DNA from 2 places in the Mesorhizobium sp. M0058 genome. Region 1 is predicted to be linked to the other one. Evidence: predicted binding sites of a transcription regulator. Region 1 holds the regulator's gene; the other holds the start of a gene.

Region 1 (5,588 bases):
TTGTCCTTCGCCTGCGCGACCGACATCAGCGCCAGCGACATGGCGACACCCGCCAGCATGGCGGCTGCAAATCTGTTCATCATAATCCTCCCTGCGCCGCGTGCGGCGCGACAAAACTGGCCCGAGGGCCGGCACACAGAGGCGCTATTTTTTCGAGCCTCGAAAAAATACTGGTTCAATGATAACGCGCTGTCAACATCGATTCTGATGGATTCTGATGGCCGTGCCGAATTTTTTCGAGGTCCGCAATAAACAATGACAGGGCTGCCGGCGTCTGCCAATATTTGGCTGGTGCCGTCGAACGCCGTCACTATCATGAGGCGCGAGGAGGCCGGGAGGAAACAAATGTCGGTTGGAATCCGCCACGACGATCTGCGCCGTCGCAACCGTGCGATGGTGATTTCAGCCGTGCGCCGGGCCGGCCAGCCGTCGCGGACCGAGATTGCGGCGACCACCGGCCTCAGCCACTCGACCATATCGGCAATCTCGTCTGATCTGATTCAAGAAGGCATCCTGATTGAAGGCAAACCTGGCGAGACCGGCGCACTGAAACGCGGCCGGCCGCAGGTGGGCCTTGGTCTCAACCCGGAAGCGGCGGCGGTGATGACCGTCGTGCTGTCGCTCAATTTCCTGTCCGTCACCGTCATCGACTATGCCGGCCACGTCGTCGCCGAGGAACAGCGCCGGCTGGACACGCTGACCAAGCCGCGCGACGAGCTGATTGGCGAATGCGTAGCAATCGTCCGGCGGCGGCTTGAGGATCCCGACCTCGATGTCCAGAGCATCGCCCGCATTGCCATGGGCATCCAGGGCATCACCGATTCGCAGGCGCGCGCCATGCTGTGGTCGCCGATCACGCCACTGACCGACATTGCCTTCGCCGACATGTTGGAAGCGGAATTCGGCATTCCTGCCACCATGGAGAACGATTGCAACATGATGGCGGTGGCGCTGCAATGGCGCCAGCCCGAGCGCTACCGCGACAATTTTATCGCCATCCTCTTATCGCACGGCATCGGCATGGGCCTGGTGCTGAAAGGCGAACTGTTCACCGGCACCCATTCCTCGGGCGGCGAGTTCGGCCACATGATCCACCGTCCGGGCGGCGCGCTCTGCCGCTGCGGGCGGCGCGGCTGCGTGGAAGCCTATGCCGGAAACTACGCCATCTGGCGCAGCGCCAAAATGATGGGCGAGGATGCCGAGCCGGTCGATATCGGCGACGCTGATATGCGCGCACTCGCCGCGCGCGCCCGCGAAACCGACGGCCCGGAGCGCGAAGCCTATCGCAGGGCCGGCGAGGCGCTCGGCTTCGGCCTCGGCAGCCTGTTTGCGCTGATCGATCCGGCACCCGTCGCCATGGTAGGCGTCAGCGCCGCCGCCTTCGACCTGATCGAACCGGCATTGCGCGAAGCGATCGCCCAGACCGCCGGCGGCCAGCACTCGAAATCGATCTCCTTCGACACCGAGCCCAACGAGCTGCCGCTGATCCGCGAAGGCTGTGCCATGCGCGCGCTCGGCTTCGTCGATCAGGAGATTTTCGCGCCGGGCATTCAGGCCAAATCCGGCAAGCATGTCGCCTGAATGGCCGGCAACGGCGCGACGCGCAGCATCCTAATCTTCCCTGATCGCGTAGCCGGCGCCGCGAATGGTACGGATGACATCCGGCATGCGGCCGTTGTTGACCGCTTTGCGTAAGCGCCCGACATGGACGTCGACGGTTCGCTCGTCTATATAGATCGTCTCGCCCCAGACATTGTCGAGCAGTTGGCTGCGCGAGAACACGCGGCCGGGATGGCGCATCATGAATTCGAGCAGCCGGAACTCGGTCGGTCCGAGCCTGATCTCGCTCTTCTTGCGGTAGACCCGGTGCGATTCTCGATCGAGCACGATGTCGCCGACCTTGAGCACGCTCGACAGCACTTCCGGCTTGGCCCGGCGCAGCAGCGCCTTCACGCGCGCCATGAACTCCGGCGTCGAGAATGGCTTGACCAGATAGTCGTCGGCACCGGTGGACAGGCCGCGCACGCGATCGCTTTCCTCACCGCGCGCGGTCAGCATGATGATCGGCAGCCGCTCGGTTTCGGGCCGCACTCTAAGCCGCCGGCAGAGCTCGATGCCGGAAACAGCGGGCACCATCCAGTCGAGCACCAGGAGATCGGGCACGTTTTCCTGCAGGCGGATCTCGGCTTCGTCGCCGCGTGTCACCACCTCGACCTGATAGCCTTCGGATTCGAGGTTGTAGCGGAGGAGCACGCCCAGCGGCTCCTCGTCCTCCACGACCATGATGCGTGGCGCGATCATAGGCAGTTCACCCTCATCAGGCCGGCGTGGCCATCGCCGTCTCGTCCTGCTTCGGACGATTGGCGGGCAATTGCTGGCCGGTCAGCACATAATACGCATTTTCGGCGATGTTGGTGACATGATCGCCGATGCGCTCAAGATTCTTGGCGCAGAACAAGAGATGCGTGCAGGCGGTGATGTTGCGAGGGTCTTCCATCATGTAGGTCAAGAGCTCACGAAACACGGACGTGTATTTGACGTCGATGCGCTCGTCGTCATTCCTGAGTTTTGCAAGCGCTGCCGCATCGGTGGCGGCATATTCCTCGACGACGCCTTGCACCTGGATCAGCACCAGTTGCGCCATGGCATCGATGGAGTGCGAGAGGTCGCGCGGCGTGACGCTCAAGCCCACGGTGCCGACGCGTTTGGCGATGTTCTTGGCGAGGTCGCCGATGCGCTCGAGGTCGCCCGCCATGCGGATCGAGCCGACCACGGCGCGCAGATCGTTGGCCATCGGCTGGCGCTTGGCGATCAGCGTGATGGCGCGGTCGTCCAGTTCGCGCTGGCGCGCATCCATGATGGCGTCGTCGGAAACGACACGCTGTGCCAGCGCATTGTCCGAATTGAGCAGCGCCCTGGTCGAGCCGCTGACCATCGAGCCTGCCAGATCGCCCATGTCGCGGATCAGCTTGCTGATCTGCCCGAGCTCTTCATCGAAGGAGGCGACGGTATGTTCACCCATGATCTTGGTCCTCGTGCCTGAAAATTCACCCGCCGGACGGCTCAGCCGAAGCGGCCGGTAATGTAGTCCTGGGTGCGCTTGTCGTCGGGGTTGGTGAACATCTTGTCGGTGGCGCCCTCCTCGACGAGATAGCCGAGATGGAACATCGCCGTGCGCTGCGAGACGCGCGCCGCCTGCTGCATCGAGTGGGTGACGATGACGATCGTGTAGTTCTGGCGCAGTTCGTCGATCAGCTCCTCGACACGGGCGGTGGCGATCGGATCGAGCGCCGAGCAGGGCTCGTCCATCAGGATCACCTCCGGCGACACGGCGATGGCGCGCGCGATGCACAGGCGCTGCTGCTGGCCGCCGGACAGGCCGGTGCCGGGCTCCTGCAGGCGGTCCTTGACCTCGTTCCAGATCGCAGCCTTCTTCAGGCTCTGCTCGACGATCTGGTCCATGTCGGACTTGCGCTTGGCCAGCCCATGGATGCGCGGGCCGTAGGCGACGTTCTCGTAGATCGACTTCGGGAACGGGTTGGGTTTCTGGAACACCATGCCGACGCGGGCGCGCAGTTCGACGACATCGATGTTCTTGTCGTAGATGTCGTCTTCATCGAGCGTGATCTTGCCGGTCACCCGCGCCGAATCGATGGTGTCGTTCATGCGGTTGAGGCAGCGCAGGAAGGTCGACTTGCCGCAGCCGGACGGGCCGATCAGCGCCGTCACCTGGTTCTGGCGGATGTCGAGATTGACGTCGAACAACGCCTGCTTCTCGCCGTAGAAGACGCCGACCTTGTCGCCGCGCATCTTGATGACTTCGTTCGACTTGGCGTTCATTTTGTCGCCCACTGCATTCTCAAGGGACTGTTCGGTCATGATGTTCATACCAAATTGCCTTTTTTCTACCAGCGCCGCTCGAACCGGCGCCGGAGCACGATCGCGGTGATGTTCATGGCCATGAGGAAGACGAGCAGGATGATGATGGCGCCGGACATGCGCTCGACAAAAGCGCGCTCAGCCTCGTTTGCCCACATATAGATCTGAACCGGCAGCGCGGTCGCCGGATCGAAAGGCGTCGTCGGATAATCGGCGACGAAAGCGACCATGCCGATCAAGAGCAGCGGTGCTGTCTCGCCGAGCGCACGCGCCAGGCCCATGATGGTGCCGGTAAGGATGCCTGGGGCGGCAAGCGGCAGGATGTGATGGAACACCATCTGCATCTTGGAGGCGCCGAGACCTAGGGCCGCCGAGCGGATCGACGGCGGCACCGCGGCGAGGGCGGCGCGCGTGGCGATGATTATGGTCGGCAATGTCATCAAGGTCAGCACCAGGCCGCCGACGAAGGAAGCCGAGCGCGGCATGCCGAGGAAGTTGATGAACACGGCAAGGCCAAGCAGACCGAAGACGATCGACGGCACCGCCGCGAGATTGTTGATGTTGACCTCGATCAGGTCGGTGAAGCGGTTCTTCTTGGCGAATTCCTCGAGATAGATCGAGGCGGCGACGCCGATCGGCAGCGCCAGCAACAGCACGATCACCATCATGTAGAACGAGCCGATGATCGCCACGCCCATGCCCGACGTTTCGGGCCGGCTGGAGGCGCCATAGGTGAACAGGCCGGTGTTGAAATGCTCGGCCATCACGCCGTCGGCTTTAAGCTTGTTCATCCAGTCGATCTGCTGGTTGGACACCTTGCGGCGCGCTTCATCGACGCCGAGGTCGATCTGACCCTTGAAGGCCGAGTCGAGGTTCGCGGCAGCCAGGATGTCGACGTCACGCGTCCTGCCGATCACCGACGGATCGGCGGAGACGATGTCGCGCAGCTGGACGCGGGCGCCTTCCGACAGGAAGCCCCTGAGCTTCAGCATCATCGGCTTGTTGGCCGGATCGATGCCGAGCTTGGCCACCAGCGCGTTTTCGGCGAGCTTGGGATAGTTCGCCTTGATCAGCACATTCGGGTCTGTGGCACGCTTGTTCGAGGGGTCGATGACCTTCTCATCGAAGGTGATCGGAAGCGTCACCGTCGTCTGCCAGAAGGCGGTGTAGCCTTTCGAGACGATGGTGATCAACATGATGGCCAGGAACGCCAGGCCCACCGAGATCGCAATCACGCCATAGATGCGGAACCGGCGTTCGGCGGCATAGCGCGCCTTCAGCCCGATGTCGCGGCGCGGACGCGCGACGGCACCCGCCATCGTGTCCAGGGGGATGTCGGTCATTCGTACTGCTCCCGGTACTTGCGCACGATGTAGAGGGCGACGATGTTCATCACCAGCGTCAGCGCGAACAGCGTCAGGCCGAGCGCGAAGGCGACCAGCGTCTGCGGCGAGTTGAACTCGAGATCGCCGGTCAGCTGGTTGACAATCTTGACGGTGATGGTCGTCATCGCCTCGAACGGATTGGCCGTCAGATTGGCGGCGACGCCCGCCGCCAGCACGACGATCATCGTCTCGCCGATGGCGCGCGACGCCGTCAACAGGATGGCGCCGACGATGCCGGGCAGTGCCGCCGGCAGGATCACCCGCTTGATCGTCTCGGAGCGCGTGGCGCCGAGGCCGAGCGAGCCGTCACGCATTGCGCGCGGC
Region 2 (5,588 bases), on a different contig from region 1:
GCTTCGCAGCGACCCTCCCCACAAGGGGGAGGGTGAACAAGAGACCGGAGCTAAAACTTGAAAGCCAAACTGGGCATGTCCCCCATTGCGTGGTGGAACGACGATCTTGCCGAACTCAGCGACGACGTCTCGCTGGAAGAGTGCCTGCGCCAGTCGCGCTTGGCCGGCTTCACCGGCATGGAAATGGGCCGCCGCTTTCCCAATGACCCCGAAATCATGCTGCCTATCCTGAAAAAGGCCGACGTGACGCTGTGCGGCGGCTGGTTCTCCGGCACGCTGGTCGATGAGGACATGGGCAAGAACAAGGATCGCATCCAGCCGATGATCGACCTGTTCAAGGCGGTTAATGCGCCTTGCATCGTCTATGGCGAGGTCGGCCGCTCGATCCAGGGCGATCGCTCCAGGCCTCTCGCCACCAAGCCGAAATTGTCGAATGACGAGATGAGGGCCTATGCCAGGCGCCTCACCGAGTTCGGCGAATGGTGCGCAGAGCAAGGCATGCCGCTGTCCTATCACCATCACATGGCGGCGGTGGTCGAGACCGAGCCGGAGCTCGATGCCTTCATGCGCCATTCCGGCGAAGGCATTCCGTTGCTGCTCGATGCAGGGCATCTCGCCTTTGCCGGTGGCGACGTGCTGCGCGCCATCGACAACCACCACAAGCGCATCAGCCATGTCCATGTGAAGGATGTGCGCATGGGCGTGATCGACGGGCTCGACCGCACAAAGCAGTCCTTTCTCGACGCCGTGGCGCTCGGTGCCTTCACGGTGCCTGGCGACGGTTCGCTTGATTTCGGCGCCATTGTGCAGCGCTTCGCCGACCATGGCTATGAAGGCTGGTTCGTCGTCGAGGCCGAGCAGGACCCGAAGAAGAACCCGCCGCTCAAGATGGCGCAGGTCGGCCACAAGGAATTGATGCGGGTGATGACGGCGGCCGGCTACACGGTGGAAACGCAGGGTTTTCCCAATGCCTGAGGCGATCCGATGAAGGATTACGAGCACCCGTTCTTCCGGCCGCTGTGGCGGCGCGTTGCCGTCGTCGCCGTCTGCGTGATCTGGGCCGGAATAGAATTCGCCTCCGGCACCCCATTCTGGGGCATCATTGCGCTCGGCTTTGCCGCCTACGCCGTCTGGCAGTTCTTCTATCTTTACAAGCCGGTGGAGGAGAGCAAGGCTGCGCCTGATCGACCGAAGACCGGCGAAGCGAAGGCGGACGCCGAACCGAAGGAATGAAGCGGCCGTGGCTCGGAAGGGCTTGCGGGTCGGACACTGGACACCTGGCGTATCGCCTACGTCGATGATTGGCCGGAACGTCCCTCGCTTCGTCATCCTAGGGTCTTCGCGACGGAGCTTCGCTCCTGCTTCGCCCTAGGATGACGAAGTTGAGAGGCCGACCTCGAAGACATGCGATAGGAGAGACAAAACATGTCGAAACTGCTCGTCAAAGCCGACAAGGGCCATGGCCGCGTCGCCCATGTCACGCCCAAAAGCGCCGGATGGACCTATGTCGGCTTCGACCTGCACCGGCTGAAGCCGGGCGCGACCGCATCCGGCAAGACGCGGGATCGCGAAGTCTGCCTGGTGTTCGTCACCGGCAAGGGCACGGCAAGGGCCGGCGGCCGGGAACTCGGCCTGCTCGGCGAGCGCATGTCGCCCTTCGAGGGCAAGCCGTGGTCGGTCTATATCCCGGAGGGTTCGGACTGGTCGGTCACCGCCGACACCGATCTCGAACTCGCGGTCTGTTCGGCGCCGGGCCTGGGCGGCGGCTTGCCCGTTCGCGTCATCGCACCCGACGACCTCGGCCAGGAGACTCGGGGCAAAGGCACCAACACGCGCTACGTCACCAACATATTGCCCGAGGGCAAGCCCGCCGACTCGCTGCTGGTGGTCGAGGTCATCACGCCCGGCGGCCACACATCGAGCTACCCGCCGCACAAGCACGACCAGGACAATCTGCCTGCCGAATCCTATCTTGAGGAAACCTATTACCACCGCCTCAACCCGCCGCAGGGCTTTGCCTTCCAGCGGGTCTACACCGACGCCGACAAGTCGGGCGCCCGCGAACTGGACGAGGCGATGGCGATCGAGGACGGCGATGTCGTGCTGGTGCCCAAGGGCTATCATCCGTGCGCGGCCTGTCACGGCTACGACCTCTATTACCTTAACGTCATGGCCGGGCCGAAGCGGACGTGGAAGTTCCACAACGCGCCCGAGCACGAGTGGCTGATGAAGGCCTGATCGGCCTTCGCTTGCGGCGGAAGCTGTTGGTCCAGCAGCGAAAAACGTCGGCTAAGGACCTGCGGGGTCGATTTGCCTTCGAAAACCCGCATAAGCTTCGTCAATCCGTCATGGAAATCACCTATGGCAGCGGGCTGACGAGGATTTTCGATGCGCTACGCCATCTATTTCACCCCGATGCAGGACGAGCCGCTGGCGCGGATCGCCGCCAACTGGCTGGGTCGCGACCCCTTTGGCGCCGCCACCAGGCCGGTCGAGGCGGTGGGCGAGCTGTCGGCGGCCGAAGTCGCCTTTCACACCGCATCGGCGCGGCGCTACGGTTTTCATGCGACGCTGAAAGCGCCCTTCCGGTTGGCCGCCAACGAAACTGAAAGCTCGTTGCGCGCGGCGCTGGACGCCTTTGCCGAAGCAACGCCGACGGTCACCATCCCGCGCCTGGTCGTCAGCCAGATCGATGGTTTCTTCGCTTTGCTGCCGGAAGGCCCGCTGCCGCCGCTCAACCGTTTCGCCGATGATGTCGTGCTTAGCTTCGACCGTTTTCGCGCGCCGCTCACCGAGGCCGAGATCGAGCGGCGCAGCCCGGATTCGCTGAAGCCGGCCGAGTTCCGCAATCTCTGCCAGTGGGGCTATCCCTATGTGTTTGAGACCTTTCGCTTCCACATGACACTGTCCGGCCGGGCCGGGCCGCAGGAAAGCCAACGTCTGCGCGCGGCAATTGACAGCCTGTTCGCCGATGTGCTGCAGCAGCCGGTGCTGGTGGATGCGCTGACGCTGTTCGTCGAAACCGAACCGGGCGCTCCGTTCATGGTGCTTTCGCATCATGCGCTCGGCCGCCGCGCTGCCCGAAAAACCGCCTGACCGCAATTCGTCCGAGTAAGCAAGGACTGCCTGAATGACCGCCGAAACTGTTCTCCACAACGCCCGCATCGTGCTTGCCGACGAGATCGTCGAAGGGTCGCTCGTGCTGCGCGACGGTTTTATCTCCGGCGTCGACGCCGGCACCGGCCACACCGGCGGGAGCATGGGCGGCGAGGACATGGGTGGCGACTACATCATTCCCGGCCTGGTCGAGCTGCACACTGACCATCTCGAAGGCCACTATGCGCCGCGCCCGAAAGTGCGCTGGAACCCGATCGCCGCCGTCCTTGCCCATGACGCGCAGGTGGCCACCGCCGGCATCACCACCGTGCTCGACGCTTTGCGTGTCGGCATGGACGAGGACGCGGATATTACCTCCGACGACATCCGCAAGCTCGCCGGCGCGATCGAGGACAGCGTCGCGAAAGACCGGTTGCGGGCCGACCATTTCCTGCACCTGCGCTGCGAGGTCTCGGCGCCGGATTGCTTGCGGGCTTTCGCCAATTTCGATGGCGACGAGCGGGTCAAGCTGGCCTCGCTGATGGACCATGCGCCGGGACAGCGTCAGTTCGTCAATCTCGAGACCTACGCCCATTACTATCAGCGCAAGCTGAAATTGACCGATCGCGACTTCCAATTGTTCTGCGAAAAGCGGATGTCGGAATCGGCGAAGAATTCGGGACCGAACCGGGTGGCGATATCAGCCGCCTGCAACGAGCGGGGCATTGTGCTGGCGAGCCATGACGACGCCACATCAGGCCATGTCGACGAGGCGATCGAGCAGGGCGTGCGCGTCGCGGAATTCCCGACCACGCTGGAAGCCGCCAAGGCCTCGAAGGATGCCGGGCTCGGCGTACTGATGGGCGCGCCCAACGTCATGCGCGGCTCCTCGCATTCGGGCAATGTCTCGGCCCGCACGCTGGCCGGCGACGGCCTGCTCGACATATTGTCGTCCGACTACATTCCCTTCAGCCTGATCCAGTCGGCCTTCTTCCTCGGCGACGTCGTCGAGGGCATTTCCCTGCCGCAGGCGGTTGCGATGGTGTCGAAGAATCCGGCCGAGGCGATCGGCCTCAACGACCGCGGCGTCATCGAACAGGGCCGCCGCGCCGATCTGGTGCGTGTGCGCGTCGACGACCATGTGCCGGTCGTGCGCACTGTCTGGCGCCAAGGGCGCCGGGTCGCCTGATGGTCTCGGCGTCGATCGAGCGCGAACTCAGCAGCGAGGCCTTTCCGCTCCGCAACGGCGTGTTTGTCGCCGTCGTCGGCCCGAGCGGCGCCGGCAAGGATACGGTAATCGGCTATGCCCGCACCTTGTTTGCCGACGAGACGAGGCTGGAGTTCGTCCGCCGGGTCATCACCAGGCCGAGCGACGCCGCAAGCGAGGATCACGACACGCTGGCCGACGCCGCCTTTGCCGAGGCCCAGGCCGACGGCGCTTTCGCCATTTCCTGGGAGGCGCACGGCCTGCGCTATGGCATCCCGGCCGATGTCGACTGGTCGATAGCCAATGGCCATGTCGCCGTGGCCAATGTCTCGCGCGCAGTCATCCCGGTGCTGCGGGAGCGCTATGCCAATCTGGCTGTCGTCGAGATCACCGCCTCGCCGGAAGTCCTCGCCGAGCGTCTCGCCCAGCGCGGCCGCGAATCGCGCGGCGAAGTGCTGGCTCGGCTCGCCCGCGGCGCCAATATCGCTTTGTCCGGCTCCGGCGTCACCTCGATCGACAATGGCGGCCGGCGCGAAGCCGCCGGAGAACGCTTCGCCGAGGTGCTGCGCAAGGCGATGGCCTTCTCGGATATATCCGGCGTGATGTAGCGCTACTCCGCCGCGACAGTCTTGCGGCTGGCATCGAGCATCAGCCGCCTTGCGCGGAACACGCCCCATTGCTGGTCGACCAGCACGCCGATCAGGATCACGCCGCCCATCACCGCGAAGTTGAGCGAGGACGGGATGCCGAGCAGATTGACCAGGTTCTGCAACTCCTGCAGCAGCACGGTGCCCAGGATGACGCCGACCAGCGAGCCTTCGCCGCCGCGCAGCGAGAAGCCGCCGAGAACGGCGGCGGCAATGGCGTAGAGTTCGTAGAACTGGCCGTGGCTGGCCGGCGAGATCGAGCGCGTGTACATGGCGAAATAGATCGCCGACAGCGCCGTCAGCACGCCGCAGATGACATAGGCGGCCATGACGACACGGCCGGTGCGAATTCCCGAATATTTCGCCGCCTCTTCGTTCTTGCCGATGGCATAGAGGTAGCGTCCGAACACCGAGCGGTGCAGCACCACCCACATGACGATCGAAATGACGATCAGTGCGATGAAGCTGTTGGGCACGCCATAGCTGCGGCCCGCGGTGAGGAATTCGAGCTCGGGAAAATTCTGGCCGAAGGCGAAGCCGGCGGTGCCGTCGGCGGTATAGAAACGGGCGACCCCGCGATAGATCAAAAGGCCGCACAGCGTTACCACGAAGGGCTGCAATTTCAGCCTTGTGATCAG

What was found. The regulator PhoB, encoded in region 1, activates phosphate uptake and scavenging genes when phosphate is short. The targets are predictions, from matches to a motif close to TGTCATNNANCTGTCAT.
Region 2: the regulator PhoB is predicted to act here: its motif matches at 2,334-2,350, upstream of NKJ75_RS20480 (DUF1045 domain-containing protein).

What each region holds. Positions count from the first base shown of each region.
Region 1 is NZ_JAMYUQ010000008.1:1,061-6,648, forward strand. Features, by position in the region: gene xylF (D-xylose ABC transporter substrate-binding protein) at 1-80, opposite strand, end outside; gene NKJ75_RS14850 (ROK family protein) at 346-1,581, shown strand; gene phoB (phosphate regulon transcriptional regulator PhoB) at 1,612-2,301, opposite strand; gene phoU (phosphate signaling complex protein PhoU) at 2,318-3,022, opposite strand; gene pstB (phosphate ABC transporter ATP-binding protein PstB) at 3,064-3,888, opposite strand; gene pstA (phosphate ABC transporter permease PstA) at 3,906-5,222, opposite strand; gene pstC (phosphate ABC transporter permease subunit PstC) at 5,219-5,588, opposite strand, start outside.
Region 2 is NZ_JAMYUQ010000011.1:181,505-187,092, reverse strand. Features, by position in the region: gene iolE (myo-inosose-2 dehydratase) at 58-975, shown strand; gene NKJ75_RS20490 (hypothetical protein) at 985-1,233, shown strand; gene iolB (5-deoxy-glucuronate isomerase) at 1,426-2,238, shown strand; gene NKJ75_RS20480 (DUF1045 domain-containing protein) at 2,389-3,096, shown strand; gene NKJ75_RS20475 (alpha-D-ribose 1-methylphosphonate 5-triphosphate diphosphatase) at 3,131-4,285, shown strand; gene phnN (phosphonate metabolism protein/1,5-bisphosphokinase (PRPP-forming) PhnN) at 4,282-4,911, shown strand; gene NKJ75_RS20465 (ABC transporter permease) at 4,914-5,588, opposite strand, start outside.